Regions from separate parts of the Pseudomonas fluorescens group sp. PF-1 genome, predicted to be linked through region 2. Evidence: predicted binding sites of a transcription regulator. Region 2 holds the regulator's gene; each other region holds the start of a gene.
What was found. The regulator sigma-54, encoded in region 2, starts transcription at its own class of promoters, with help from an activator protein. The targets are predictions, from matches to a motif close to ANTGGCATNNANNTTGCTNT.
Positions count from the first base shown of each region.

Region 1: the regulator sigma-54 is predicted to act here: its motif matches at 1,088-1,107, upstream of glnK (P-II family nitrogen regulator).
Region 3: the regulator sigma-54 is predicted to act here: its motif matches at 3,512-3,531, upstream of flgB (flagellar basal body rod protein FlgB).

Region 1 is NZ_JBTMNG010000001.1:5,204-15,144, forward strand. Features, by position in the region: partial or broken gene ACX3YD_RS00030 (magnesium chelatase domain-containing protein) at 1-199, opposite strand, end outside; gene ACX3YD_RS00035 (accessory factor UbiK family protein) at 635-895, opposite strand; gene glnK (P-II family nitrogen regulator) at 1,314-1,652, shown strand; gene ACX3YD_RS00045 (ammonium transporter) at 1,688-3,025, shown strand; gene ACX3YD_RS00050 (secondary thiamine-phosphate synthase enzyme YjbQ) at 3,241-3,666, shown strand; gene sutA (transcriptional regulator SutA) at 3,768-4,091, shown strand; gene ACX3YD_RS00060 (HAD family hydrolase) at 4,272-4,979, opposite strand; gene xerC (tyrosine recombinase XerC) at 4,976-5,875, opposite strand; gene ACX3YD_RS00070 (DUF484 family protein) at 5,878-6,603, opposite strand; gene dapF (diaminopimelate epimerase) at 6,617-7,447, opposite strand; gene lysA (diaminopimelate decarboxylase) at 7,452-8,699, opposite strand; gene lptM (LPS translocon maturation chaperone LptM) at 8,709-8,882, opposite strand; gene cyaY (iron donor protein CyaY) at 9,085-9,417, shown strand; gene ACX3YD_RS00095 (DUF1289 domain-containing protein) at 9,422-9,637, shown strand; gene rnk (nucleoside diphosphate kinase regulator) at 9,854-9,941, shown strand, end outside.
Region 2 is NZ_JBTMNG010000002.1:1,277,401-1,287,341, reverse strand. Features, by position in the region: gene ACX3YD_RS20485 (KpsF/GutQ family sugar-phosphate isomerase) at 1-88, shown strand, start outside; gene ACX3YD_RS20480 (KdsC family phosphatase) at 88-612, shown strand; gene lptC (LPS export ABC transporter periplasmic protein LptC) at 621-1,193, shown strand; gene lptA (lipopolysaccharide transport periplasmic protein LptA) at 1,180-1,728, shown strand; gene lptB (LPS export ABC transporter ATP-binding protein) at 1,728-2,453, shown strand; gene ACX3YD_RS20460 (RNA polymerase factor sigma-54) at 2,638-4,131, shown strand; gene hpf (ribosome hibernation-promoting factor, HPF/YfiA family) at 4,206-4,514, shown strand; gene ptsN (PTS IIA-like nitrogen regulatory protein PtsN) at 4,527-4,991, shown strand; gene rapZ (RNase adapter RapZ) at 4,994-5,851, shown strand; gene ACX3YD_RS20440 (HPr family phosphocarrier protein) at 5,867-6,142, shown strand; gene pmbA (metalloprotease PmbA) at 6,231-7,577, opposite strand; gene yjgA (ribosome biogenesis factor YjgA) at 7,686-8,210, shown strand; gene tldD (metalloprotease TldD) at 8,259-9,701, opposite strand; gene ACX3YD_RS20420 (carbon-nitrogen hydrolase family protein) at 9,714-9,941, opposite strand, start outside.
Region 3 is NZ_JBTMNG010000001.1:1,289,399-1,299,339, reverse strand. Features, by position in the region: partial or broken gene ACX3YD_RS06205 (ribonucleoside-diphosphate reductase subunit alpha) at 1-283, shown strand, start outside; gene flgE (flagellar hook protein FlgE) at 532-1,845, opposite strand; gene flgD (flagellar hook assembly protein FlgD) at 1,877-2,599, opposite strand; gene flgC (flagellar basal body rod protein FlgC) at 2,615-3,058, opposite strand; gene flgB (flagellar basal body rod protein FlgB) at 3,062-3,469, opposite strand; gene cheR (protein-glutamate O-methyltransferase CheR) at 3,747-4,574, opposite strand; gene ACX3YD_RS06175 (chemotaxis protein CheV) at 4,621-5,553, opposite strand; gene flgA (flagellar basal body P-ring formation chaperone FlgA) at 5,637-6,398, shown strand; gene flgM (flagellar biosynthesis anti-sigma factor FlgM) at 6,579-6,905, shown strand; gene ACX3YD_RS06160 (flagella synthesis protein FlgN) at 6,955-7,422, shown strand; gene ACX3YD_RS06155 (flagellar brake protein) at 7,515-8,261, shown strand; gene ACX3YD_RS06150 (MFS transporter) at 8,324-9,688, opposite strand; gene ACX3YD_RS06145 (glutamine synthetase family protein) at 9,758-9,941, opposite strand, start outside.

The sequences.
Region 1 (9,941 bases), on a different contig from region 2:
AGGTGATGCGCCGCGCCGGAAACTGCAGCCCCGAATTGATGATCGCACTGCGCACCCGATCCTTGCTCTCTTTCACCGCTGCCTCAGGCAGGCCGACCATGGTCAGCGACGGCAAGCCATTGGCCAGATGAACTTCGACGGTGACGGCGGGGGCATCCACGCCAATCTGGGCGCGGCTGTGGACGATGGAGAGGGACATGGTCGTTCCTTGAGTTGTACGGGGGCCGCTTCCTGCGGGTTTTTGAAGGGTAGACGGCAGCGCTGTTTCCGCAGTGCATGGAAGAGAAGGAATTTTCGCAAGATGTTGCGCCGTTCCACGGGCAGCGTATTGATTCTGTGGCGAGGGGAGCGCTCCCTCGCCATAAGCATTCCATCGTTTAATTTCTTTGAAGAGACATTGATGTGCGATGCGCTAGTGTTGGTCGAAAGTGGTCAGTTATTGCATTAGAAAGGGTGGATTAGCGGCGCAATCAGACGGCGGATGAGAGGTTCGTAGGATGTTGCCGGGACTCTTGCGGGCTTGAAGACCGCAGTCTCGGCAATTCCTACAGATAAATCTGACGGTCGTTACGACCTTGTGGCGAGCAGGCTCGCCTACACGGTGGAATGGGGTTAACCATTGGGGAGCGGGGCGTTATTCGGAGGGTGGATTCAGTTTCGCTTCCAGTTCCGCGACCTTCGTCTCAAGTGCCTCCAACCGTGCCCGCGTCCGCGCCAGCACGACCATCTGGCTATCAAACTCTTCCCGGCTCACCAGATCCAGTTTGCTGAAGCCGCTTTGCAGCAGGGCCTTGAACTGGCTTTCGATTTCGCTTTTCGGCAATGGGGTGTCGCCGCTGAAGAGACGGGAGGCGGTGCCCGTCAGGGCGTCGAGGAAGTCTTTGGGCGCGAGCATGGGAAAGGTCCTGATAACAATGGCCGGCAGTGTATCACGCAGTGTCTATAGTCATTTCGCGGGCAAAGGATGCACGCTTTTCGCGCATGGGGACGGACGGCATCGCACCGTTGTTGTGCGTAACGCGTGCGGTGTTGTTGCGAAGTCGCTGCCATCTGCTGGTAAAGGCTTGAAAACAGTACGTTTTGTGGAGATGGCAAGCTTTCTGCTTAGACCGTAGTGACCCATGCACTGATGCAGTCGCTGTGACGAATGCAGTGCGCCAAGCGGAGCACGGGAAGTGTTTCGTGAGGAGCGGGTAGCTGGCGTCGGACGGGCAAGTAAGGTCGACGATGCGTTACAAAGCCAGGCACTGCGCTTAGACTTGAGACGGGTTTGTTTTCCTGGGGCAAGTCCACCAATTCGGGAGAGAGTTTTCATGAAGCTAGTCACTGCCATCATCAAGCCGTTCAAGTTGGACGATGTGCGCGAGTCGTTGTCCGAGATCGGCGTGCAGGGCATTACCGTCACTGAAGTCAAAGGCTTCGGTCGGCAGAAGGGTCACACCGAGCTGTATCGTGGCGCGGAGTATGTGGTCGATTTCCTGCCAAAGGTGAAGATTGATGTCGCCATTGACGACAAGGATCTCGACCGGGTTATCGAGGCGATAACCAAGGCCGCCAACACCGGCAAGATCGGTGACGGCAAGATCTTCGTGGTCAATCTGGAACAGGCGATTCGCATCCGTACCGGCGAAACCGATACCGACGCAATCTAAGCCGCCACAAACCCAACGCCCCAGGAGAAAACAATATGACTCTGCGTAAATTCGCAGGGCTAGGAGCCCTGTTGTCCATCGTAATGCCCGGCCTGGCCATGGCGGCAGATCCGGTGGCGACTCCAGTCCTCAACTCCGGCGATACCGCCTGGATGTTGACCTCGACAGCCCTCGTGCTGTTCATGACCATTCCCGGCCTCGCGCTGTTCTACGGCGGCATGGTTCGGTCGAAAAACATTCTTTCCGTGATGATGCAGTGCTTCGCCATTACCGGTCTGATCAGCGTCCTGTGGGTCATTTATGGCTACAGCATCGCGTTCGACACCACCGGCATGGAACAAGGCGTCATCAACTTCAACTCGTTCTTTGGCGGCATGGGCAAGGCGTTTCTCGCCGGCATCACCCCTGCCAGCCTGACCGGCCCTGCGGCCCTGTTCCCTGAGGCAGTGTTCGTCACCTTCCAGATGACCTTCGCCATCATCACCCCGGCGCTGATCGTCGGTGCCTTCGCCGAGCGGATGAAGTTCTCCGCGATGCTGGTTTTCATGGGCGTCTGGTTCACGCTGGTCTACGCGCCGATCGCGCACATGGTCTGGTCCGGCAACGGCGGCCTGCTGTGGGACTGGGGCGTGCTGGATTTCGCCGGTGGCACCGTGGTGCACATCAACGCCGGTGTGGCCGGCCTGATTGCCTGCCTGGTGCTGGGCAAGCGTAAAGGCTTCCCGACCACCCCAATGGCGCCGCACAACCTCGGCTACACCCTGATGGGTGCGGCGATGCTGTGGGTCGGCTGGTTCGGTTTCAACGCCGGTTCCGCCGCGGCGGCCAACGGCACGGCCGGCATGGCGATGCTGGTGACCCAGATCGCAACCGCCGCTGCTGCATTGGGCTGGATGTTCGCCGAGTGGATGACCCACGGTAAACCAAGCGCACTGGGCATCGCTTCGGGTGTGGTTGCAGGCCTGGTGGCCATTACTCCGGCGGCCGGCACCGTAGGTCCTATGGGCGCTCTGGTGATCGGCCTGGCAGCAGGCGTGGTGTGCTTCTTCTGCGCCACTACCCTGAAACGCAAACTCGGCTATGACGATTCCCTGGACGCCTTCGGCGTGCACGGTATCGGCGGTATCCTCGGTGCAATCCTGACCGGTGTTTTCGCTGCACCGTCCCTGGGTGGCTTCGGTACCGTCACCGACATCGCCGCACAAGTCTGGATTCAATGCAAAGGCGTGGGCTTCACGGTGATCTACACCGCGATCGTCACCTTCATCATTCTCAAGGTACTGGATGCCGTCATGGGTCTGCGTGTCACCGAGGAAGAAGAAGCCGTCGGTATCGATCTGGCGCTTCACAACGAACGCGGCTACAACTTGTAAGCACGCGCATGAGAAAACTTGCCCGGCTTGCCGGGCATTTTTTTGTCCGGATTTTGTCGTTAAGGGAAGCGCTGAAAGGTTTTTTCTGACAGCTTTTGCACTGTTTGCGACGCGGGTTTTTGTGCCGCCGATGGCTTACAGGATTGAAGGAATATTAGGGCCTTTGTTTTTTCCCAGAGCGCGCTAGAATGCGCCCCGAACGTGCGGAGAACTGTATGTGGCAACAGACTCTGATTACTCTGCGGGCGAGGCCCCGGGGCTTTCATCTGGTAACGGACGAGTTACTCGCCGGCTTGCCTGAACTCAGGGCGTGCCGGGTTGGTCTGCTGCACTTGTGGCTACAGCATACCTCGGCGTCGTTGACCATCAACGAGAACGCCGATCCGGCGGTACGTCGCGACTTCGAACGGTTTTTCAATCGTCTGATCCCACAAGGAGCAGACGGCTATGAGCATAACGACGAAGGCCTGGACGACCTCCCGGCGCATTTCAAGGCCAGTGTGCTTGGCTGTCAGCTCAGTCTGCCGATATCGGCAGGCCGATTGGCGTTAGGGACCTGGCAAGGCGTTTATCTGGGCGAGCACCGTGATCATGGCGGTGCTCGTAAAGTCCTCGCCACCGTGCACGGTGAAGGGGCATAACCGCTGGTCAGCAGCGGCTGTTGATTTTTTTCCGGCAGCCTTCGACAGAGGGCAAAGCTGGGCTATAACTAATCTGCTTTTCGCAAGTCATGAGGTAGAACATGAGCGACGATGATCTGGAAAACGACGACCTCGAAGTAGGCGACGACGACGAAACCGAAGAAGGTCTGGAAGCGGCGGCGGAAGATGTCGCTGAAGATGACGGCGGTGATGCGCCGGTTCCGACCGCCAAAGGCAAAGCCAAGGCAGCGGTATCGGTCGATGAGTTGCCAAGTGTCGAAGCCAAGAACAAGGAACGCGACGCCCTGGCCAAGGCCATGGAAGAGTTCCTGGCTCGTGGCGGCAAGGTGCAGGAAGTGGAGGCCAATGTGGTCGCCGATCCTCCCAAGAAGCCTGATAACAAGTACGGCAGCCGGCCTATCTAAGCCTGATTCCTTGCTTGCTGAAAAAGCCCGCCGTCGCTGCGGGCTTTTTCATGCCTGAAACAAAAAAGATGAAAACGGTGGTGATCCCTGTGGGCACGAGCTTGCTCGCGATGGCGGAGTGTCAGGCAACCTTTATTTTGAATGTTGCGCTCTCATCGCAAGCTCGCACAGGTTTTCTTGTCAGTTCGAGGTCTTGTTCCAACTCGCCAGCAACGCCGGCAACTCGGTCAGGCTGCGAATCTCGGCATCCGGCAACCGGTCGGCTTCCCAGTCCTTGCCGGCCGGGTTGAACCAGATCGCCCGCAGCCCCGCTTGCTGGGCACCGGCAATGTCATCGCCTGGGTGGTCACCGATATGCACCGCGGTCTCGGCAGTGGCGCCACCGCGCTGCAGTGCCTCATGGAACAATCGAGAGTCAGGTTTGGCGATGCCGATGTCTTCGGCGCATAACGCGAACTTGAAATAATCCGCCAGCCCCAGGCGCCGCACATCGGCATTGCCGTTGGTCACCACGCCGAGGGTGTAATGGTTGGCCAGCACTTCCAGGGTCGGTTGCACTTCGGGGAAGATTTCCAGCTGATGCCTGGCGTGCAGAAACACCTCGAAACTCTGATCGGCCAGGTCGGACGCTTCCGTATGGGCGTAACCGGCTTCTTCCAGCGCCTGGAACAGCACCCGGCGGCGCAGGGCGCTGATGCGGTGCTTGAGGTTAGGTTCGATGCTCAGGATGCGTTCGCGAATGGCCCACAAGTGTTCCACCGGTACCGCGCCCAGATTCGGTGCGTGTTCAGCCAGCCATTCACGCAGTATGGCTTCGGCGCTGACGATCACCGGAGCGGTGTCCCAGAGGGTGTCGTCGAGGTCGAAGGTGATCAGTTGGAGAGTCATGAATCATCGCCTTTAATGCGTTTGGCCCGTGGATGAGCACTGTCGTAGACCGTGGCCAGGTGCTGGAAGTCCAGGTGGGTATAAATCTGCGTGGTCTTGATGTCCGAATGGCCGAGCAGTTCCTGCACCGCCCGCAGGTCCTGGGAGGACTCCAGCAAGTGGCTGGCGAAGGAGTGGCGCAACATGTGCGGGTGCAGGTTTTGCCCGAGCTCCCGTTCGCCAGCGGCTTTTACCCGTAGCTGAATCGCCCGTGGGCCCAGTCGACGGCCTTGCTGGCTGACAAACACCGCGTCGTCCGCCGGATTGGCCAATGCCCGTAACGGCAACCAGAGTTCCAATGCCTCGCGCGCCATTTTGCCCACCGGCAGCAGACGGGTTTTGCTGCCCTTGCCGAGCACCTGGATCATGCCATCCGCCAAATCAAGCTGATCGAGATTCAGTCCGGTCAGCTCCGACAGGCGCAGCCCGGAAGAGTAGAACAGCTCAAGTATCGCCTGATCGCGGCGTGCCAGAAAATCATCCTCCACACCGCCCTCAAGCAGTTGCAGCGCGCGGTCAGTGTCGAGGGTTTTCGGCAGGCGGCGTTCGCCCTTGGGCGGCGCCAGGCCGTTGGCCGGGTCGTGGTCGCACAGGCCTTCGCGGTTCAGGTAGTGATAGAGCCCGCGCACCGCCGACAAGAGTCGCGCCAGGCTGCGGGAGGACTGGCCCTGGGCATGCAGGCGAGCAATCAGGCTACGCAGACGCTGGATGTCCAGCGCCGCCCAGCTGCCGATGTTCTGTTTGACGCACCAGCCCAGCACCTTGTCGAGGTCGCGACGATAGGCCGAAAGCGTGTGCGGCGACACCTGTCGCTCACTGCGCAGGTGTTCGCAGTAAGCGTCCAGTTGCCGTTCCATGTTCAGCGTACCGAGCGCAGGGAGTTGTTGACCCGTGGCAGCACGCGGCCCATGACTTCGGCGATGTAGCTCAGGAACAGGGTGCCCACCGAGCTTTTGTAATGCTGCGGATCACGGCTGGCGATGGCCAGGATGCCGTGGATACCCTGATGGCTGATGGCGACGACGGCGGTGGAACCGATCTGCTTGCGCTGCTCTTCGCCGAACAGGAAGTCCAGCTCGTGCTCGCGCAGGCTGCCGCTGACGCTTTTGTCTTCCTGCAACAAGCCGCCAATGGCCACTTGTGCCTCAGCGTGGGTCACCCAGCGGCCGACCGGCATGGCGTTGTCGCCGAGCAGGATGAGGCTGACAAAAGGTACCTGGAAGTCCTGGCGCAGGCTGTCTTCGACAGACATCACCACGTCTTCCAGGCTGGCGGCATCCATCAGCGCGAGGATCAGGCGGCGGGTCTTGTCGAACAACCGGTCGTTGTCGCGGGCCACGTCCATCAAGTGCGAGAGACGGTGCCGCAACTCGATGTTGCGGTCACGCAGGAGGGTCATCTGGCGCTCGACCAGCGACACGGTATCGCCGCGCCGGTGGGGAATGCGCAAGGCCGGCAGCAGTTCTTCATGCTGGACGAAGAAGTCCGGATGAGCCTCCAGGTACGCGGCAATTGCCGCCGCCTCCAGGCTCTCGGACGGGGATTCGTCGGACTGTCGGGCGGGTACCTGAGGCTTATCGGTCATGGCTTTGGCTCACTCAAAGACGCACTTGTCCTTCATATACACGGACTGCCGGGCCGGTCATCAAGACCGGGTGGCCAGGGCCTGCCCATTCAATGGACAGGCGCCCGCCAGGCAGGTCGATCAATAGCGGCGAATCCATCCACCCCTGGCTGATCGCGGCCACTGCGGCGGCGCAGGCGCCGGTACCGCAGGCCTGGGTTTCCCCGGCGCCACGCTCCCAGACACGCAGCTGCGCGCGGCCCCGGTCGATGACCTGGAGAAAACCGACATTGACCCGTGCCGGGAAGCGCGGGTGATGTTCGATTTTCGGCCCCAGTTCATGCACCGGCGCATTGTTGATGTCGCTGACCCGCAGAACCGCATGGGGGTTGCCCATGGACACGGCGGCCAGTTCTACCGGGGTGCCATCGACGTCGACCTGATAGCTCAGGGCCTGCTCGGGTGCCTGGAACGGGATGTCGGCGGGCACCAGGCGCGGGGCGCCCATGTTCACGCCAATCTGCCCGTCGCTGCGCACGTCCAGCTCGATGATGCCACTTTTGGTTTCGACACGGATCTGCCGTTTTGCGGTCAGGCGCTTGTCGAGCACGAAGCGGGCGAAACAGCGCGCACCATTGCCGCACTGTTCCACTTCAGAGCCGTCGGAGTTGAAGATCCGATAACGGAAGTCCACGTCCGGGTTGCTGGGCGCTTCGACGATCAGCAGTTGGTCGAAACCGATGCCAGTGTGTCGGTCACCCCAAAGCTTGGCGTGCTTGGGCAGAATATGCGCGTGCTGGCTGACCAGGTCGAGGACCATGAAGTCGTTGCCCAGGCCGTGCATTTTGGTAAAACGCAGCAGCATGGTTTTACTCCGGCAGCAGGCTTTCGCCAGCAAACAACTCGGCTACCGTTTCACGGCGACGCACTTCAAACGCCTGATCACCGTCCACCAACACTTCAGCGGCACGGCCACGGGTGTTGTAGTTGGAGCTCATGACAAACCCGTAGGCGCCAGCCGAATGCACAGCCAGCAGATCGCCTTCTTCCAGGGCCAATTGACGATCCTTGGCCAGGAAGTCGCCGGTCTCGCAGATCGGGCCGACGATGTCGTAGGCGCGACCGGCCGTGTTGCGCGGGCGCACGGCCGTCACGTCCATCCAGGCCTGATACAGCGCCGGGCGGATCAGGTCGTTCATGGCCGCATCGACGATGGCGAAATCCTTGTGTTCGGTGTGCTTGAGGTACTCGACCTGCGTCAGCAGCACGCCGGCATTGGCCACGATGAAACGGCCCGGTTCGAACACCAGCGCCAGGTCGCGACCGTCGAGGCGTTCACGCACGGCCTTGATGTAGTCGGCAGCCAATGGCGGCTCTTCATCGCGATAACGCACGCCCAGGCCGCCACCGAGATCGATGTGGCGCAGGTAAATGCCGCAATCGCCGAGGCGGTCGACCAGGCCCAGCAGGCGGTCGAGGGCGTCGATGAAGGGCGGCAGAGTGGTCAGTTGCGAGCCGATATGGCAGTCGACGCCGACCACTTCCAGGTTTGGCAGCTGCGCGGCGCGCACATACACGTCTTCGGCGTCGGCAATGGCGATGCCGAACTTGTTCTCTTTGAGGCCGGTGGAAATGTACGGGTGAGTACCGGCATCGACATCCGGATTCACGCGCAGCGAGATCGGCGCACGAACACCCAGTTCGGCGGCCACCACTTGCAGGCGTTCCAGCTCGTCGGTGGACTCGACGTTGAAGCAGTGCACGCCGACTTCCAGGGCGCGACGCATGTCGTCACGGGTCTTGCCGACACCGGAAAACACGATCTTGTCGGCGCTGCCGCCAGCGGCCAGTACGCGTTCCAGCTCGCCACGGGAAACGATGTCGAAACCGGCGCCCAGACGCGCCAGGACATTCAGTACACCCAGGTTGGAGTTGGCCTTGACCGCGAAGCAGACCAGGTGTGGCATGCCCGCCAGTGCATCGGCGAAGGCCAGGTATTGGGCTTCGATGTGGGCACGGGAGTAAACGTAAGTCGGTGTACCAAAGCGTTCGGCGATAGCAGACAGGGCAACACCTTCCGCGAACAGTTCACCGTCACGGTAGTTAAAAGCGTCCATGAGGTTCCCTTATTGGTAGACGTCGTGCTTGTGCGCCTTGGAGGCAGGCTTTTGCGAGGACTGGGCCTGTGCTGCAGGGTCCTGGTCTTCGTCGGGCAGGTACAGCGGGCCTTTTTGACCGCAGGCCGACACAAGGCAGGCAACCGCGAGGAGCGCAGCAAGGGAAGAGATCAGGCGCTTCATGGCGAAATCCTTGAAAATGCATTAATTGCGCCGGAGTATACCGGCCGCCCGGCGGCTTGCCTATGCGACGGGGCTCCCGTCCGGCGGGCCTCGGCTCGCTCCCATAGATTGGGGTTGCCGGGTGTTATTCTTTGCAATCGGGAGGCCTCGGTCGTATCTTGCGGCGCTTGAGCCTGATCAGACACTTTTTGAGGTTGCCGTAATGAGTTTGTCCGAAGCGCGTTTCCATGACCTGGTCGATGCCACCCAACAGACGTTGGAGGACATCTTTGACGACAGCGACCTGGATATCGATCTGGAAAGCTCGGCCGGTGTGCTCACCGTCAAGTTCGAGAACGGAACTCAGTTGATCTTCAGTCGACAAGAGCCGTTGCGGCAGTTGTGGCTCGCAGCGGTGTCCGGTGGCTTCCACTTCGATTACGACGAAGAGAGCGATCGCTGGATGTGCGACAAGAGCGAAGAGCAACTGGGCGAGATGCTCGAGCGCATCGTCAAGGCCCAGGCTGACGTCGAACTCGATTTCGAAGGTCTGTAATACCGTGACACAGTCTGCGCCGGTACGTCCGCCCAAGCCGCTCTACAGCAATATCAGCCCGGCGGTGCCATCGCCGTGCAGTGGCGTGTGCCGGCTGGATGAGCAAAAAGTCTGCCTCGGCTGTTTCCGCCACGTCGAAGACATCCGCGAATGGCGCTCGGCGGATGACGAGCGGCGCCGGGTGATTTGCGAACAGGCTCTGAAACGCCGGTCTCTGTAGGCGCTGGCCTGACAGCGATGGCGGTCGTGCCCCTTCAGATCTATCGCCGGCAAGCCGGCGCTTGCAGGGTTGCGCGCTGTCCGGTTCTGGCTTGTATATTTTTTGAGCTGTGTTAGTGTCCGGGTACGCCTCAACTCATCGAGGCTTGTGAAAACCCCGCCTTTTTGTGGCGGGGTTTTGCTTTTTTCGTGCAGAAGAAAGGAGTCTGCCCTGATCATGACCGCACCTTCCATCACCCTTACCCGTCTGGACGTACAGCGTCTGGAGCGTCTGATCGACAGCCTGGATGACACGCTGCCGGGCG
Region 2 (9,941 bases):
AATCAACGCATTGGTCGTGGTCGACAGCGAAGACCGCCCGGTCGGCGCCTTGAACATGCACGATTTGCTGCGTGCAGGAGTAATGTAATGAGCGCGGACCTGCTGCAACGCGGCCAACACATCAAACTGGCAGTATTCGATGTCGATGGCGTCCTGACCGACGGGCGCCTGTACTTTCTCGAAGACGGCAGCGAATTCAAGACCTTCAATACCCTCGACGGCCAGGGCATCAAGATGCTGATGGCGGCCGGCGTCCAGACCGCGATCATCAGCGGCCGCAAAACCCCGGTGGTTGAGCGACGGGCGAAAAACCTTGGCATCCCGCATCTGTACCAGGGGCGCGAAGACAAACTGGTGGTGCTCGACGAGCTTCTCGGCCAACTCAACCTAAGCTATGAGCAGGTCGCTTATCTAGGCGACGACCTGCCGGACCTGCCGGTCATTCGCCGCGTCGGCCTGGGCATGGCGGTGGCCAATGCCGCAAGCTTTGTGCGTGAACACGCTCACGGAGTAACCCTGGCCCGCGGTGGCGAGGGTGCCGCCCGCGAATTCTGCGAATTGATCCTGCGCGCCCAGGGCCGTCTCGATGCGGCCAACGCCGCGTACCTGTGAGCCAAACCATGCTGAACAAAAAAATTCGCAACATTCTGGTGTTCGGTTGCATTGCGGCGATTTTCGCCGCGGTCGGCTATTGGAACATCAGCCCGGAACGCTTCCTCGACAAACCGATCGCGCATGTCGACGAAAGCGAAATCGATTATTACGCTACCAACGCCCACAGCGTGCAGTTCCTGCCTGATGGCAGGCTTCAATACGAAATGACTTCCGACAAAGTCGAGCACCTCAAAGCAAGCGAAGTCACGCTGCTGACCAACCCTGACCTGAACATGTTCCGCGGCACCGAGTTCCCGTGGCACGTCCAGAGCGAAAAAGGTGAGGTCAACCCGGACGGCACGCAGGTTGAATTGATCGATTCGGTACGCATCACGCGCTTTGATGAAAAAAACCGCAGAACCCTGATCACCACCACTCGAATGACGGTGTTCCCGCAGCAACAATATGCGCAGACCGAGCAACCCGTTAGAATCGACGGCGCTGGCGGCGTATCGACCGGTACCGGAATGAAAGCGTATTTGAAAGAAAGCAGGATACACCTGCTATCGAACGTAAGAGGACAGTATGAGGCTCGTTAAAACCCTCCCTATTTTGCTCAGTCTGGGCGCAGCACTGGGAAGCGTGAGCGCCTGGGCTCTGCCGAACGATCAAGAGCAGCCTATCCGCATTCAAGCCGACGACGCCCAACTGGACGACAAGAATGGCGTTGCCACCTACAAAGGTGACGTGATCATTACCCAGGGCTCGATGAAGGTCACCGGCAACACCGTGACCATCACCCGCACGCCGACCGGCGATATCGATGTAGTGACCTCTGTAGGCAACCTGGCCTACTTCGAACAACTGCAAACCCAGGGCGACACCAAGCCTGTCCAGGGCTGGGGAGTGACCATCCAGTACCACGCCGCGCAAAACCGCGTCGTACTGATCGATCGCGCCAAAGTCATCGACAAGGACAACAACACCACCCAGGGCGAAAAAATCGTCTACGACACCGTCAAGAAGCTTGCGAGCGCTGGCCGTGCGACAGGTAACAAGGTCACCGAAGCGCGTCCGCGCATCGACATGGTGATCCAGCCGAAGAAGAAAACCGACGAGCAAAAGGCCCAGTAATGGCAACTCTGAAAGCTCAGCATCTGGCCAAGAGCTACAAGAGCCGCCAGGTCGTCCGTGATGTCAGCCTGTCCATCGACAGCGGTCAGATCGTTGGCCTGCTAGGCCCTAACGGCGCCGGCAAGACCACCTGTTTCTACATGATCGTAGGCCTGGTACAGGCCGATCAGGGCCGCGTACTGATCGACGACCTGGACGTCAGCCACCAGCCAATGCACGGCCGCGCAAAGGCCGGTATCGGCTATCTGCCGCAAGAAGCGTCGATCTTCCGCAAACTCTCGGTCGCCGACAACATCATGGCGATCCTGGAGACCCGCAAGGAACTCGACAAGGCCGGTCGCCGCAAGGAGCTGGAAAGCCTGCTGCAGGAATTCCACATCAGCCACATCCGCGACAACCTCGGCATGAGCCTGTCCGGTGGCGAACGCCGCCGTGTGGAAATCGCCCGGGCATTGGCCACCAACCCGAAATTCATCCTCCTCGACGAGCCCTTCGCCGGCGTGGACCCGATTTCGGTAGGCGACATCAAACAGATCATCCATCACCTCAAGGCCAAGGGCATTGGCGTGCTGATCACCGACCACAACGTCCGTGACACCCTCGACATCTGTGAAACCGCCTACATCGTCAACGATGGCCAATTGATCGCCGAAGGCGACGCTGCAACCATCCTGGCCAACGATCTGGTCAAGGAAGTGTATTTGGGCCATGAGTTCCGCCTGTAAGCACCGAGGTGTCTGGCTAGTCGACCGAGCGCTTGTCTCGATAAAAAATCAACACTTTTTTATTGTTACAGCGCTCTAGGCAAACACTTCAGTTTCAGGCATATAATTTGCTTATGTTTGGCGCTCCGGCGCCCTGTAGTGGATGGCGCATGTGCGCCGGCGAATAAGGTGTTTAGCCCCTGCCATGAAACCATCGCTAGTCTTAAGAATGGGCCAGCAGCTGACGATGACACCGCAGCTGCAACAGGCCATCCGCCTGCTCCAATTGTCGACCCTGGACCTGCAACAGGAAATCCAGGAGGCCCTGGAGTCCAATCCGATGCTCGAACGCCAGGAAGAAGGCGACGACTTCGATAACAGCGACCCCTTGGCCGACAACGCCGAACAGAAACCCAACCCCGACATTCAGGAACCCTCCTACCAGGAAAGCGCACCGACGGTTGATAACCTCGAGGAAGGCGACTGGAACGAGCGTATCCCCAACGAACTGCCCGTCGATACCGCCTGGGAAGACGTTTACCAGACCAGCGCCAGCAGTCTGCCGAGCAACGATGACGACGAGTGGGATTTCACCACCCGCACATCGGCCGGTGAAAGCCTGCAAAGCCATTTGCTGTGGCAATTGAACCTGGCGCCCATGTCCGACACCGATCGCCTGATCGCCGTGACCCTGATCGATTGCATCAACAATCAGGGCTACCTGGACGAGACGCTCGAGGAGATACTCGAAGCCTTCGACCCGGAGCTGGACATCGAGCTGGACGAAATCGAAGCCGTCCTGCACCGCATCCAGCAATTCGAACCCGCCGGAATCGGCGCCCGCAACCTGGGCGAATGCCTGCTGCTGCAATTACGCCAGATGCCGGCCAAAACCCCTTGGCTCGCCGAAGCAAAGCGCCTGGTCATCGACTACATCGACTTGCTCGGCAGCCGCGATTACAGCCAGCTGATGCGCCGCATGAAGCTCAAGGAAGATGAGCTGCGCCAGGTGATCGAACTGGTTCAAAGCCTTAATCCGCGCCCGGGCTCTCAAATCGAATCCACTGAAGCCGAATACGTGGTTCCCGACGTGATCGTGCGCAAGGACAACGAACGCTGGCTGGTGGAACTCAACCAGGAATCGGTACCGCGTCTTCGGGTCAACGCCCAGTACGCCGGTTTCGTGCGTCGCGCCGACACCAGCGCCGACAACACGTTCATGCGCAATCAGTTGCAGGAAGCCCGCTGGTTCATCAAGAGCCTGCAAAGCCGCAATGAAACCCTGATGAAAGTTGCCACCCAGATTGTCGAGCATCAGCGCGGCTTCCTGGAGTACGGCGACGAAGCCATGAAACCGTTGGTCCTGCATGACATCGCCGAGGCGGTTGGCATGCACGAGTCGACAATTTCACGGGTGACCACACAGAAATTCATGCATACCCCTCGGGGCATATATGAACTGAAGTACTTTTTCTCCAGCCATGTCAGCACCTCCGAAGGCGGCGAATGCTCGTCCACGGCGATCCGCGCGATCATCAAAAAACTGGTTGCCGCGGAAAATCAGAAAAAGCCGTTGAGTGACAGCAAGATCGCTGGTTTACTGGAGGCACAAGGCATTCAGGTGGCTCGCCGCACCGTCGCCAAGTACCGCGAATCCCTTGGGATCGCGCCTTCGAGCGAACGCAAGCGGTTGATGTAGAGCCACGCCACAGCGTTCCAGTGGTAGGTCATTTGATCTACCGCTTTATGCACTGGCAACGAAGGAGAAGCTGTATGCAAGTCAACATCAGTGGACACCAACTGGAAGTGACCGAACCTCTTCGCACCTACATCGGCGAAAAACTCCAACGGTTAGAGAGGCACTTCGACAAGATCACCAACGTACAGGTCACGATGACCGTCGAAAAGTTGAAGCAGAAAATCGAAGCCACGCTGCATATTCCCGGCAATGAAGTGGTCGCGAACGCGGAACATACCGATATGTACGCGGCGATCGACGCACTGACCGACAAGCTGGATAAACAACTCAAAAAGCATAAGGAAAAGACCCAGAGCCTCCTCCAGGGCGCTACCGGTCGTTAACACCCCCAACCCATGATCCGACTTGAAAGCATCCTGACCCCCGGCCGTTCACTTGTGAACGTGCCGGGCGGCAGTAAAAAGAAAGCCCTCGAACAAATTGCCAACCTGATCGCCCGGGAAGTGCCGGATCTGGAGATGCAAGATGTCTTCGAGGCGTTGATTGCCCGTGAAAAACTCGGCTCGACGGGTTTTGGCAACGGCATCGCCATTCCCCACTGTCGCCTGAAGGGCTGCTCTTCACCCATCAGTGCCCTGATGCACCTCGATGCCCCCATAGATTTCGACGCCATCGACGGCGCACCGGTTGACCTGTTGTTCGTTCTACTGGTCCCGCAAGCCGCTACCGATGCGCACCTGGAACTTTTGCGCCAAATTGCCAGCATGCTCGACCGCAAGGAAGTGCGCGAAAAACTGCGCAGCGCCCCGAGCAATGAAGCCTTGTATCAGGTTGTCCTGGACGAGCAAAACGGTCAGTAATCATGCGCTTGATCATCGTCAGTGGCCGCTCCGGCTCAGGTAAAAGCACCGCCCTTGATGTACTCGAGGACAGTGGCTACTACTGCATCGACAACCTTCCCGCCGGGTTGCTGCCGGAACTCGCCGAACGCGCATTGATCCACACCGAACTGGCACAGCCGCTGGTGGCCGTGTCCATTGATGCACGCAACCTGCCAAGTCACTTGTCGCGATTCCCCGAATTGCTCGAAGAAGTCCGCAGCCGGCATATCCAGTGCGATGTTCTGTACCTGGATGCCGACGAAGAAACCTTGCTCAAGCGTTTTTCGGAAACCCGTCGTCGTCACCCGCTGAGCAGTGCCAATCGTTCGCTGGCTGAAGCGATCAACGATGAAACCAGCCTGCTCGGCCCCATAGCCGACCTTGCCGATCTCAAAGTCAACACCACCAACCTCAACCTGTATCAGCTACGGGATACGATCAAGCTGCGCCTGTTGAACCAGCCGGAACCCGGTACAGCCTTCCTGGTGGAGTCCTTTGGTTTCAAGCGTGGCATGCCCGTGGATGCCGACCTGGTATTCGACGTGCGCTGCCTGCCCAATCCCTACTGGAAACCCGAGCTTCGGGCGCAGTCCGGGCTTGATCAACCGGTTGCCGAGTACCTGGCAGCCCAGCCGGACGTGGAAGAGATGTTCCAGGACATTTCCACATATCTGCTCAAATGGTTGCCCCGCTTTGCCGCCAGCAACCGCGCCTATGTCACCATTGCCATCGGCTGCACGGGCGGACATCACCGCTCCGTCTACCTGACCGAACGCTTGGGCAAGACGCTGCAACAATCCCTGAAGAACGTCCAGGTCCGCCACCGCGACCTCAGCTAAAGGATTCACACCGCGATGCCTGCTCTGGAAATCGAAATCATCAACAAGCTGGGCCTGCACGCCCGTGCTTCTGCAAAATTCGTCGGAGTCGCCGGTGAATTCAAGGACTGCACGATCAGAGTCGGACGCACTCCGGAATCTACGGTCGACGGCAAAAGCATCATGGCAATGATGATGCTCGCGGCTGGCAAGGGCACCAAAATCTACATCAACACCGAAGGCGAAGACGCGCAAAAGGCGCTGGATGCGTTGAAAGACCTGATCAACCGCTATTTCGACGAAGGCGAGTAAACGCGTATCGAGGCCAAACCCGCTCGATAGCCCACAAAAAAAGGCGCACCACCCATCAGGTGGTGCGCCTTTTTTGTGACAGGGGAGTTTAGCTGCCCGCCACCGTCATCCGCTCGATCAGTACCGACCCCGTACGGATATTGCTGCGCAGTTCCAGGTCATTACCCACGGCAACGATCTGCTTGAACATGTCACGCATGTTACCGGCGATGGTCACTTCCTGGACCGCGAACTGGATTTCACCGTTCTCGACCCAATAACCCGCAGCGCCACGGGAGTAGTCGCCCGTGACCATATTCAGGCCCTGCCCCATCAATTCGGTCACCAGCAGGCCACGCCCCATGCGACGCAGCAAGGCCGCCTGATCTTCATCACCATGGGTGACGAACAGGTTATGCACGCCTCCGGCATTCGCGGTGCTCGGCATGCCGAGCTTGCGACCGGAGTAAGTACCGAGGATGTAGGACACCAGCTCGCCCTTTTCAACGAACGGCTTCGCGTAAGTCGCCAGACCATCGCCATCGAAGGCCGCGCTGCCCAAGGCACGCATCAAATGCGGACGCTCATCGATGGTCAGCCATTCAGGAAACAGCTTCTGACCCAGGGTGCCTTCAAGGAACGATGACTTGCGATACAGGCTGCCGCCGGAAATCGCCGACAGGAAGCTGCCGAACAAACCACCGGCCAACTCGGCGGAAAACAGCACCGGCACTTCGCAGGTTGGCACCGGACGCGCGCCGAGACGGCTTGCCGCCCGTTGTGCGGCACGCTGGCCAATGCTCACCGGATCAGCCAGCAAATTGCCCTGGCGATTCACGTCATACCAATAATCGCGCTGCATCTGACCATCGGCCTCGGCGATCATCACGCAGCTCAGGCTGTGCCGGGTCGACGCATAACCGCCGATAAAACCGTGGCTGTTGCCATAGACACGGCAGCCTTGATGAGTGCTCAGCGTAGTGCCATCGGCATTCTTGATCCGGCTGTCGGCAGCAAATGCGGCCGCTTCACAGGTCAGCGCCTGCTCGATTGCCTGCTCCGGCGTGATATCCCATGGGTGGAACAGGTCGAAATCCTGAACGTCACGCGCCATCAGAGCAGCATCCGCCAGACCCGACGCTTCGTCTTCCGAGGTGTGTTTGGCAATGGCCAAGGCGGCGGCTACGGTCTCACGAATCGCCTCTGGACCGCTGGCCGAGGTGCTGGCCGAACCCTTGCGCTGGCCAACGTACAAGGTGATACCGAATCCCTGATCACGATTGAATTCGACGGTTTCGACTTCGCGCTGGCGCACCGTGGTCGACAGGCCCTGCTCCAGGGACACCGCCACTTCACAGGCACTGGCCCCCTGGCGCCTGGCTTCAGCGATGATCTGCTCGACTTGTTCTTGCAGTGCCGGCAACGCTTGTGGGCCGACGCTTTCAACTGCACTCATGCTGTTCTCCACTCAAATTCTGCTTTCGGAATAGGTCATCGAGCGACCGGGCCGGACAAGCGGCCCCCGACTGGTTATCATGGCGGCGTTTCTTTGCGGACGGCCACCATGGTTGATTCTTACGACGACTCCCTCGATACGGGAGAAAAAAGCAAATCCCAGGTCAAACGCGAGCTGCATGCTCTGGTTGACCTTGGCGAACGCCTTACGACACTCAAGCCTGACTTGCTGGCAAAACTGCCCTTGACCGACGCTTTGCGCCGGGCCTTGGCCGATGCGCCCAAGCACACGGCGAACATCGCGCGTAAACGGCACCTCCAGTTCATCGGCAAACTGATGCGCGATCAGGACACTGACGCCATTCTGGTCTTGCTTGATCAACTCGATGCCTCCACTCGCCAATACAACGAACGCTTCCATAACCTGGAGCGCTGGCGTGATCGCCTGATCGCCGGCGACGATGCAGTCCTGGAAAAGTTCGTCATCGACTACCCGGAGGCTGATCGCCAGCAATTGCGCTCCCTGATCCGTCAGGCCCAGCACGAGCTGGCGACCAACAAGCCACCGGCATCGAGCCGTAAAATCTTCAAGTACATCCGTGAGCTGGACGAGACTCAACGCGGTCTGCGCTGAGACTCTGATCGGGTGAGTCGCCTGGCGGCTCACCCGCAGCTCCACGCCTTACGCGCCCGTGCCACCCACGGTGATCGCATCAATCTTCAGCGTTGGCTGGCCGACACCCACCGGCACCGACTGCCCATCCTTGCCACACGTCCCCACACCACTATCGAGCGACAGATCGTTGCCGACCATCGACACCTTGCTCATGGCTTCAGGCCCGTTGCCGATCAGGGTCGCGCCCTTGACCGGAGCGGTGATCTTGCCGTCTTCGATCAGATACGCCTCGCTGGTGGAGAACACGAACTTGCCGCTGGTGATGTCCACCTGGCCGCCGCCGAGGTTGGCGCAATAGATACCGCGCTTCACCGAGGCGATGATTTCGGCCGGATCGCTTTCACCGGCGAGCATGTAGGTGTTGGTCATGCGCGGCATTGGCAGGTGCGCGTAGGATTCGCGACGGCCGTTACCCGTACGGGCCACACCCATCAGGCGCGCGTTGAGTTTGTCCTGCATGTAGCCTTTGAGTACGCCGTTTTCGATCAGCGTCGTGCACTCGGTCGGCGTACCTTCGTCGTCAACGCTCAAGGAGCCACGACGCCCCGCCAGGGTGCCGTCATCGACGATGGTGCAAAGCTTGGACGCAACCATCTCGCCCATGCGTCCGCTGTAGGCAGAACTGCCCTTACGGTTGAAATCGCCCTCCAGACCGTGGCCGACCGCTTCGTGCAGCAACACACCCGACCAACCGGAGCCAAGCACCACCGGCAACGTACCGGCCGGCGCCGGAATGGCCTCCAGGTTGACCAGCGCCTGTCTCAACGCTTCGCGGGCATAGCCCATGGCGCGATCTTCGGCGAGGAAATAACGGTAGTCGGTGCGACCGCCACCGCCATGACCGCCGCGCTCACGACGGCCGTTCTGCTCGACGATCACGCTGACATTGAAACGCACCAGAGGTCGCACATCCGCCGCCAGCCCGCCGTCGGTGGAGGCCACCAGAATCCGTTCCCAGACACCCGCCATGCTGACGGTGACTTGCTGGATGCGCGGATCGAGCGCGCGAGTCGCGGCATCGATGCGTTTGAGCAGATCGACTTTCTCGGCACGGGTCAGCACTTCCAGAGGATTGTCTGCCCCATACAACTGCGCGACATCCTGAGTGGTGAACGCCTGCACGGTGCCGCTTTGCCCGGCCCGAGAGATCGAGCGGGCGGCACGGGCTGCCGCGCCCAAGGCTTCCAGAGTGATGGCGTTGCTGTAGGCAAAACCGGTCTTTTCACCCGACTGCGCCCGCACGCCCACGCCTTGGTCAAGATTGAAACTGCCTTCCTTGACGATGCCGTCTTCCAGCGCCCAGGACTCGGAGATCTGCCCCTGGAAATACAGGTCGGCGGCATCGATACCCGGGCCGGCCAGGTCGCCGAGCACACCCTGCAGGCTCTCGATCGTCACGCCACCGGGTGCCAGGAGATGATCACTGACTGAGGACAACAACTCGCTCATATGCTTTACGCCTTAAATTCGTCGTTCTGATGCAGGTCGCTGAGCGCCCTGCGAGAAAAAGCGCCGGTGACTGGACACCGGCATCCGCGCCCGGATGGACGCCTGTTCGCTGCTGTCTATCTCGGCCAGCAGCACGGCCTCGCCTTGATCCTGTTGTGCCAGCACGCGCCCCCATGGGTCGATGATGGCGGCATGTCCCCAGGTTTCTCGCGGCCCCGGATGCGTCCCACCCTGGGCGGC
Region 3 (9,941 bases), on a different contig from region 2:
CGACCAGGCCCAGTCCCTGAACCTGTACATCGCCGGCGCTTCGGGCAAGAAGCTGGACGTGACCTACCGCATGGCCTGGTACCGTGGTCTGAAAACCACTTACTACCTCCGTGCCCTGGCCGCGACCAGCACCGAGAAGTCGACCATCAACACCGGCAAGCTGAACGCTGTTTCCAGCGGCGGCAACCATGGCGACGACTCGGTCCTGGCTGCGCCAGCAGGTCCGGCGCCAGTGCCGAAGGCCTGCGCCATCGACGAGCCGGATTGCGAAGCTTGCCAATAAGCTGAGCTGGTCAGCGTCGCAAGACGCTTTCCTGAAACCCCCGATGAGCCACTGGCTGATCGGGGGTTTTCTTTTGGCTCTTGCAGGCGAAAGCGTGCTCGCGATGCAGGTGAAAACCACACGGTTATTCAGCCAGAACACGTGATCGTTAACGCCCGTCGCGAGCAAGCTCGCTCCTACCGGACCGACCCAAACTAAAAAGCCCCTCTGCGAGGGGCTTTTTGTGCAGCGCTTTCAGCCAACCGGCATCAGGTCATCTGAATAATGGTCTGCATGATGGTGCTCTGGGTGGAGATGGTCTTGGCGTTCGCCTGGTAGTTGCTCTGCGCCTTGATCAGGTCGACCAGTTCGTTGGTCAGGTTAACGTTGGACTCTTCCAGGGAGTTGGAAACCACCGCGCCGAGGGTACCGGTTTTCGGTGCATCAACGCCGGCCACGCCCGAGGCGTAGGTTTCTTTCCAGCGGGTACCGCCGATTGGCTGCAAGCCTTGCTCGTTGGCGAAGCTGGCAACCGCTACCTGTCCGATGGCCTTGGTTTGCTGGTTGCTGAAGTTGGCGGTCATGACACCGCTTTCGTCGATGGTCAGGCTGGAGATCTGGCCGGTGGCGTAGCCGTCCTGGTATTGGGCGGTACGGGCGGTTGGCGAGTTGTAAGAAGTGGTCAGCGCCATGTTGAACGCAATACCGCCAGTGGCAGCGACGGAACCGTTCGGGCCCCAGGTCACAGGAATCGTTGCGGCGTTTGTAATGGCACCAGGCACCCAACCAGTCATGGTCAACGTGTTACCGGTCTTGGTCCAGCCGGCACCCGCCGTCAGCGTGTTAATGCTGCCATCGGAGTTGAAAGTGATGTCAGCGGTCAAAGGAGTCAGGGTATTGTTGGCCGGATCCGAAGGGGTACGGCCGTCCATGTAGGTATAGACACGCCAGGCATTGGTACCCGTTTTCACGTAGTACTGGTCCATGGTGTGCTCGTTACCCTGGCTGTCGTAGACCTTGGTGGAGATAGTCTTGTTATAGCTATTAGTATCTGTCGGGCTGAACGTGGCCACGGTAGGATTTGTTTCCGCCGAGTTCAGGTTCATCGTCTGATCAACCTTGGTAGTCGGATTCGGCTTCAGGCTCGACGTATCAATCTTCAAGTCAGTCAACACACCGTTGATGATCTTGCCATTGGAGTCGACGCCATAACCCTGCAGACGGTTGCCGTTGTTGTCGACCACGTAGTTCTGGGCGTCTGTCTTGAACGCGCCGGCACGGGTGTAGCTCAAGGAGCCGTTGTCGCTGAGGATGAAGAAACCGTTGCCCTGGATACCCATGTCCAACACGTTGCCGGTGTTGTTCACGTCGCCCTGGCCAAACTGCTGGGAAACGTTGGCCAGACGCACGCCGTTGCCGACAGTCTTGCTACCGGTACCCAGGCGCGTGGCCGAGTACACATCTTCGAATTCTGCACGGGACGATTTGAAACCGGCGGTCGCGACGTTGGCGATGTTGTTGCCGGTTACGTCCAGCTGTTTGTTGGCTGCATAGAGACCGCTAAGGCCGATATTGAAAGACATATTCCACTCCTTTGTGCCGTGTTAGTCGGCTCTATATACCAATGGTCTGTACTTTGGACAGGGCAACACTGCCCAGGCCTGCCAGGTTCAGCATCAACTCACCGCCGGTCTGGCTGATGGTCACGCTGTTGACGGTGGCCGGCAGGTAAGTCACCAGCGAGGTCGCCTGGCTGTCGTAAGTCGCGGTAGCCGAAAACTTGTACGTGCCGGCCTTGGCCACCTCGCCCGCATCGTTTTTGCCGTCCCAGATGAAACTGGCGTTACCGGCTTGCTGGCTGCCCAGGTCGATGGTGCGAACAACTTTGCCATCGGTATCAGTGATCTTGATCGTCACCGGATTCGTCGAGGCAGGTACGACCGCCGTACCGTTGAAACTCTTGGAGGTGTCGACCACTGCGGTGTCGGTCTGGGCAACAACAGAACGACCTACCAGCGAAGAAGCCTGCAACGCTTGAGACGAGTTGTAGTTGCCGGCAATGCCGCTGACCGTATCGTTGAGCGTGGTAATTCCTTCCAGGCTACTGAACTGTGCCAATTGAGCCACGAACGCGCTGTTGTCCTGCGGGTCCAGCGGGTTCTGGTTTTTCAGTTGCGTCACCAGCAACTGCAGGAACGCGTCCTTGCCCAGGGACTGGTTGCCTGTGGAGCCGCTGACCGCCGATCCCAGACTGCCCTTCGTGGTGCTGGTCTTGACCGAAGAATTGGCCAAGACATCCTTGAGGCTCAAACCGCTGGTGGAATCGCTAACACTCATCTGAGTCGCCCCTTATCACTGACCGAGGGTCAGGACTTTCTGCATCATGGTTTTGGCGGTGTTCATCATTTCAGCGTTGGTCTGGAACGAACGACTCGCGGAAATCATGTCAGCCATTTCTTCCACTACGTTGACGTTCGGGTAGTAGACGTAGCCCTTGGCATCGGCAGCCGGATGGTTCGGCTCGTAACGCGCCTCGAGGTTGCTCTGATCTTCGACCACGCCCATGACCTGCACGCCTTGACCGGCGGCGTCCTGGTTCTGGAACAGCGAATCGCTGCCGCCGCTCTGGCCGCCCTGGAACATGGTGGCGAATACCGGATGACGCGCGCGATAGGTCTGGTCGATGCTCGACGAGACGGTTTCGGCGTTGGCGATGTTCGAAGCAACGGTGTTCAAACGAGTGGTTTGCGCACTCATGCCGCTACCGGCAATGTTGAAAACACTGGACAGGGACATGACTTACTCTCCGCGCAAGGCTGACACCAGCCCTTTGAATTTGCTGTTGAGCAGCGTGAAGCTGGCCTGGAAGCCGACTGCGTTTTCCGCGTAGTTCGACTGTTCCAGTTGAGCGTCAACGGTGTTCTGGTCGATCGACGGTTGCATCGGCGTGCGATACATCAGCGACTCGTCACCATTACCCAGGCCTTCGGCTTCGATATGACGACTGTTGGTCATGTTCAAGGCGAACGTGCCGTTCTTGGCTTTATCGCTCTGCGCCTCAAGCACTTTCGAGAACTCCAGATCCCGAGCCTTGTAGTTCGGGGTGTCGGCGTTGGCAATGTTGTTGGCCAGAACTTCGGCGCGCTGAGCGCGAAAGCCCAGAGCCTTTTCGTGAATACCGAGCGCTTTATCGAAGCTGATGCTCATGTCGGGAAACCTTCGGGTGACCTGATTTTTCGTACGATGAACTTAGCAAGCGTCATGCCAACTCATGAAGCCCCGTAAACCGGGGCTTTGCGAGCAGTGGCAACGCGGCAATGCCAGAAAAGCGGCAACCGTTTTCCGCCGCCTGCCGCTTTTCTGCCGCTTGCCCATTGGCAAACACACGCGTTCTTGGGAGCGGGCTCGAGGTGTCGGCAGGAATACGCCGGGCATAAAAAAACGGGAGCCCTCTGAGGTCTCCCGTTTTCAGTCCAGCAACGAATCACTTCGCCTGGTAAATGATCCCCGGACTGCACTGGACCATCTGGTAATGATCCGGCAATCCATTGAGCGCTTCCGAAGCACCAAGGAACAGATAACCACCGGGCTTCAATGTACTGTGAATCCGCAACAGGATGTCCTTCTTCACTTCGGCAGAGAAGTAAATCAGGACGTTGCGACAGAACACGATGTCGAACTTGCCCAGGCTGGCGTAACTGTCCAGCAGATTGAACGAGCGGAACTCCACCCGACTCTTGATCGGAGCCTTGATGACCCAGCGCCCCGGCCCTTTCGGGTCAAAATATCGCTGCAGTCGCTCAGGTGACAGGCCGCGACCAATGGCCAGGCTGTCGTACTCGCCGGTCTTGCAGTTGGTGAGCATGGTGCTGGAAAGATCGGTGGCAACGATCTGCACGCCCATCCTCAACTGGCCCATGTTGACCCGCTCGAACTCGTCAATGGACATCGACAGCGAATACGGTTCCTGACCCGACGAGCATGCCGCCGACCAGATGCGCAGACGCTGGCCGGGACTGGCCTTGATCGCTTCGGGCAGTACCTTGTTCTTTAAGACTTCAAAGGGGTAGGTATCACGAAACCACAGGGTTTCGTTGGTGGTCATGGCGTCCACCACCTGCTCGCGCAAACCGCTGCGCGGTTGGGTCTGCATGCGCTGGACAAGCTCACCCAACGACTTGATACCCTGCTGCTCCATCAGTTTGTTGAGACGGCTCGAGACCAGATACTGCTTGTTTTCACCGAGCAAAATGCCACAGGCTTTTTCCAGGAATACCCGGAACTGTTCGAAATCCAAATTACCCGTTGACAATGCTGCCGCCTCTTAAATCGTGTTGACTGCCGGGGGCCGAACGCCCCTAGCTAATGTCTGCTGCTTTGATCCGGTCGACTACCCGGGATGCCAGGTCATCAGGACGGAATTTGGCGAGGAAGTCATCGGCACCGACTTTCTTGACCATCGCCTGATTGAACACACCCGACAACGAAGTATGCAGGATGATATGAAGCTTTTGCATGCGAGGGTCGCTGCGGATCTCCGCCGTGAGGGTGTACCCGTCCATCTCCGGCATCTCGATGTCGGAGATCATCATCAGGAACTCTTCTTCCGGCTTCTTGCCCTCGTCGACCAGTTTGCGCAGGTAATCCAGCGCTTGCCGACCGTCGTTGAGCGCCACCACTTCGACACCCACCGTTTGCAGGCAACGCGTAACCTGCTTGCGCGCCACCGACGAGTCATCGACCGTCAGCACACGCAAAGAGAGCGCCTTGTGCTGGGTTTCGACGTCCACCACGCCTGCGGAGATCGCTTCCGGTGTCGGCGCCACTTCCGCCAGCACCTTTTCGACATCGATGATTTCGACGAGCTGATTGTCGACCCGAGTCACCGCCGTCAGGTAGTGATCGCGGCCAGTGCCCTTGGGTGGCGGATGAATCTCCTCCCAGTTCATGTTCACGATCCGCTCCACCGAGCGCACCAGGAACCCCTGAGTCTTGGTGTTGTACTCCGTGATGATCACGAAGGGATTGTTCTTGTCTTTCAAACCACCCGAGCCGGTCGCCATCGCCAGATCAAGGATCGGAATGGTCGCCCCCCGAATATTCGCCACGCCGCACACGACAGGACTGGACTTGGGCATCAGCGTCAATTGGGGGCATTGCAGCACCTCCCGAACCTTGAATACGTTGATCCCATACAGCTGCTGGCCGTCAAGACGGAACAACAACAGCTCAAGGCGATTCTGCCCCACCAGTTGCGTGCGCTGGTTTACCGAATCCATTACACCAGCCATGCCCAGACTCCTACACCAACGCTAAGTGTTGTTGCGACGCACATTCATCTCTAAACGGCACGGCGCTTGCTTTTTATCTCTCTATGAACACAGAACCGACATTTTTTCGACGCCTGACCACACCCTACCGCAAATTGCTCGGCGTGTTGGCGGCCGTATGCCTGTTCAACGCTGGCAGCCCTGCCCTTGCTGACGCGGTTACCTTGCCTGACATGCTTATCGGCGTCACTCAGGGCTTTCTTGAGTTCACCGTAGAAGACTATCTGGCCACCAGTCAAACGGAAGGTCGCTACGAAATCCAGGTCAATCAGCTTGATCCCCGATTGCGCATGCCAATGTGCGACAAGGAATTGACAGCCTCGCTGGAGAGTCCGGCCAAGCCGTTGGGGCGGGTAACGGTCAAGGTTCGCTGCGAAGGCGCTTCGCCCTGGACGGTGTTCGTACCCGCTCAAGTACGCCTGTTTCGCGACGTCGTGACCACCACTCGACCGCTGCGCCGTGCCGGCATTGTCGAGCCTGGCGACGTCACCTTGCGAGAGCGTGACATCAGCCTGATCAGCCAGGGCTATCTGACATCGGTGGATCAGGCGATCGGACAAAGACTGACCCGACCAACGGTCACTGACCAGGTCATTACCCTGGTGCACATCGAGCAGGCCGAAGTCATTCGCAAGGGCGATCAGGTGGTGATTACCGCGCGCAGCGGTACGCTCAGTGTGAGAATGCCTGGCGAGGCACTGGCCAGCGGTGGCCTGAACGAACAGATCCGGGTCAAGAACCTCAACTCCCAGCGAGTCATCAAGGCGCAGGTCACCGCGCCAGGTCAGGTGGAAGTGTCCATGTAGGGTTCTCTATTCCTGGCGCTCGCGGCTCAAGAGGATGGCGCTAACCAAGGCTGTTCCCTAAACTGTTCCCCATTCAGGGCGGGCACTGACGCGCGCAAGCTCATTGATAAACGGGCCTAAAGTTTTTCAGGGAATGGCCGAAACCATGGCAAGCGTCCAAATTCCCAGAGGTTTTTTATCATGGTCATCGATTTCAGCCGTTTGAACAGTTCCTCGTCACTTACGGGCAGTACACGTACCAGCGCAAGCAAGGCAGCGGCCGAGGCCGATAAATCCGCGTCGCTGAATACCCCGGCCGAACAGGCCAGTACCGTCAAAAGCGGGGAATCGGTACATCTCAGCAATGAGGCTCAACAGTTGCAAAAGGTCACTGATACGCTGCGCGATCAACCTGTCGTCGACAACGCCCGCGTGGCTGCGTTGAAAGCAGCGATTGCCGATGGCAGCTACAAAGTCGACAGCAACCGTATAGCCAGCAAACTGCTCAACTTCGAAGCCCAGCGCTAGGCCCAAGGCCTGCGCCAGGCTTTTGGACGCTTAAAACCCAAGGCCAGCCATGCAAGACACTAATTTACTGCAACTGATCATCGACGATTTTGCTCCAGCGCAACAATTGCTGGAGTTACTGCAGACCGAGTCCCTCGCCTTGCATGGTCGCGACATGCCTCTGCTCGAAAACGTTCTGGCGCAGAAACAGGCATTGATCATCTTGCTCGAACAGCATGGCCGCAAGCGCAGCGAGATCCTCGCCAGCCTCAACCTGCCTGCCAACCGCAGCGGCCTGGAACAATTGGCCAGCCAGTCAAGCGTTGGCGAAGCATTGCTGGCGCAAAGCGATGTGCTGACCAACCTCCTGGCCCAGTGCCACACGACCAATGCCAGCAACGGACAGTCGATCCTGATACAGCAGGCCGCTACGGCTACCCAGCTGAAAATTCTTACCGGCGGCGAACCTCCCGCGCTCTACGATGCCAGCGGATCATTCTCCAAGCTTGTGAAACCGCGCCCGCTCAGTCAGGCTTAAGCTTGTCGATGAGCACGCTCTATCAAGACGCGAAACATGCTGGCAAAATGCCCGCTAGCCGTAGTCAAAATTTGTCTGGAGATTGATTAACCGTGTCCAATGCCTTAAATGCGGATGATGCTCCGCAGCCACCCAAGGTGCTTAGCACGCCTCTGGAAATCTCCAGCAACCTGCGCCAGCTGCAAGAAAGTCATGACCCACTGATCATTACGTTCCACGAGCGCAGCCAGCGTTTCCAGAGCTATCTGGTGGACATTGATCGTGAAACCAACATGATTGCCCTGGACGAAATGATTCCCCGCGACGGCGAGCGTTTCCTGTTGGCCGGCGAACCCTTCAAAGTCGAAGGCTTCCACGAAGGCGTGCGCATTGCCTGGGAAAGCAACGGTCCGCTGACTATCGACGAATCCGGCGATAGTCGTTGCTATCGCGGCACGCTGCCCGATGAAGTGGTCTACCACCAGCGCCGCAATGCGTTTCGCGCGGCGTTGAAGCTGGCACAACTGGTCGACGTCGACCTTGATGGCGAGAAAATCAAGGCACCGATCAGCGGCAAGCTGCTGGACATCTCGGCTACCGGTTGCAAGTTACGCTTTTCTGGCGACATCACTGACCGACTGCAATTGGGTCAAGTCTATGACCGCTTCGTGGCCGCCCTGCCCTTTGGCAAGATGACAGCCCCGGTCGAGTTGCGTTACCTGCACTTTGAAGAAAAGATCTCCACCACCTTCGCCGGTGTGCGCTTCCATAACATGAGCGGACTGGTGCAACGGCAGGTCGAGCGGTTCGTCTATCAGTTGCAACGCGAAGCGCGTCGCTTCGACAAAGACGACTTCTGAGACAGTCCTTCAATAAAAACGGGCAGCCCCTTGCGGTGACTGCCCGTTTTTTTGCCTCAGTGTTATGGCCTGGCTTCGGTAAAACTTTTTTCACTCCCCGCGTCCGGCTGCTCACGAGGTGTATCGTCTTCAGGCTCCGATTCGGCCCCTGGTTCGGAAGGTATCGGGTTCTGCATCTGGTCCTGCACCACCTGCTCATTGACCCGCGGATCGAGTGCCGCCACCAGTGGCGAGCTCGACATACTATCCGGCATGGCGACGTGCTGCAGAGGCGCATCGTCCACCTGATGCAGGTTGGTTACCGCTTTCGGACGGATTCGCCACACCAGGATCAACGCGAAAAAACTGAAGAATGCATAAAGCATCTGGCTGCCGAACAACTTCATCAGCACCCCGGCCACCAGCGGTCCGATACTGGCGCCGACCCCGTAGGTCACCAACAACATGGCGGTCAGCGATACACGACGATCCCCCTCGATGTGATCGTTGGAAAATGCCACTGCCAGCGGATACAGACAGAACTGGACCAATGAGCAGAGAAAACCGGCGATGAACAATACCTCTAGCGGAACCCGCTCCATGATCGCCAACGGCAAAGCGGCCAGAGCCAGGCTGAAAGCAAAGCTGCGGATCAACAGCGCCCGGTCATAGCGATCGGACAACCACCCCAGAGGCCACTGCACCAGCAGCCCGGCAAAAATGCAGCTGCCCATGAACAAACCGACCTGCTCGGTGGACAACCCTTGCTGAGAGGCATACAGCGGTGCCAAGCCATAAAACGAACCGACGATCAGCCCAGCCCCCAACACCGTACTCAACGACTGCGGCACACGCTTGATAAAGAACCTCGGCTCCATCGGTGCCGGATGCAACGGCGCCGGGTGAATGCGTCGGGTCAGGGCCACCGGCACCAGGCACAAAGCAAAGCACAGGGCGACCAACATCAGTAACTCGAGCCCCAGCCCCGGGTGCATGACCAGAATCAACTGACCCAGCACCAACCCCAGATACGACGCAATCATGTAGCCGCTAAACACCACCCCGCGTTGCTTGGTGTCAGCCTGTTCGTTGAGCCAACTCTCGATGACCATGTATTGACACATCATGCCGAGACCGACGATTACCCGCAGGAATAGCCAGGCAGGCAACCAGTTCACCAGACCATGGCCTAGCACCGCCGCGCCGACGATCCCGGCACAGGCCGAATAAGCTCGAATGTGGCCGACCCGGGCAATCAACCGGTGGCCGATCTTGCCACCCAGTACCAGGCCAAAATAGTTGGCAGCCATCAACGCACCGACCCACAGACTGTCGACATGGTCGGCAGCCAGACGCAATGCCAGGTAAGTACTCAAAAGGCCTGAGCCGATCAACATCATCAGCGAGGCGAAATAAAGCGCTCGAAAGGATTTCCAGATTTGGCGCATCGGCGTTCCGAGCGGCTCCTTGCAGTGAGAAACGGACTATCCAAACGATAGCCCGGTGTCGACATTTCGTCAGGCCTGGGCTGCTAGAACACGCCGCTCCCAGGGAGTAATTTCATCATAAAAACTGGTCAACTCCATGGTCTTCGAAGCGATGTAGCCTTCGATGAACTCTTTACTGAACAGTTCCTTTGCCAGTTGGCTACGTTTCAGACGCTCGAGAGCAGCATGCAAGGTACAGGGTAGCGAAAGATTG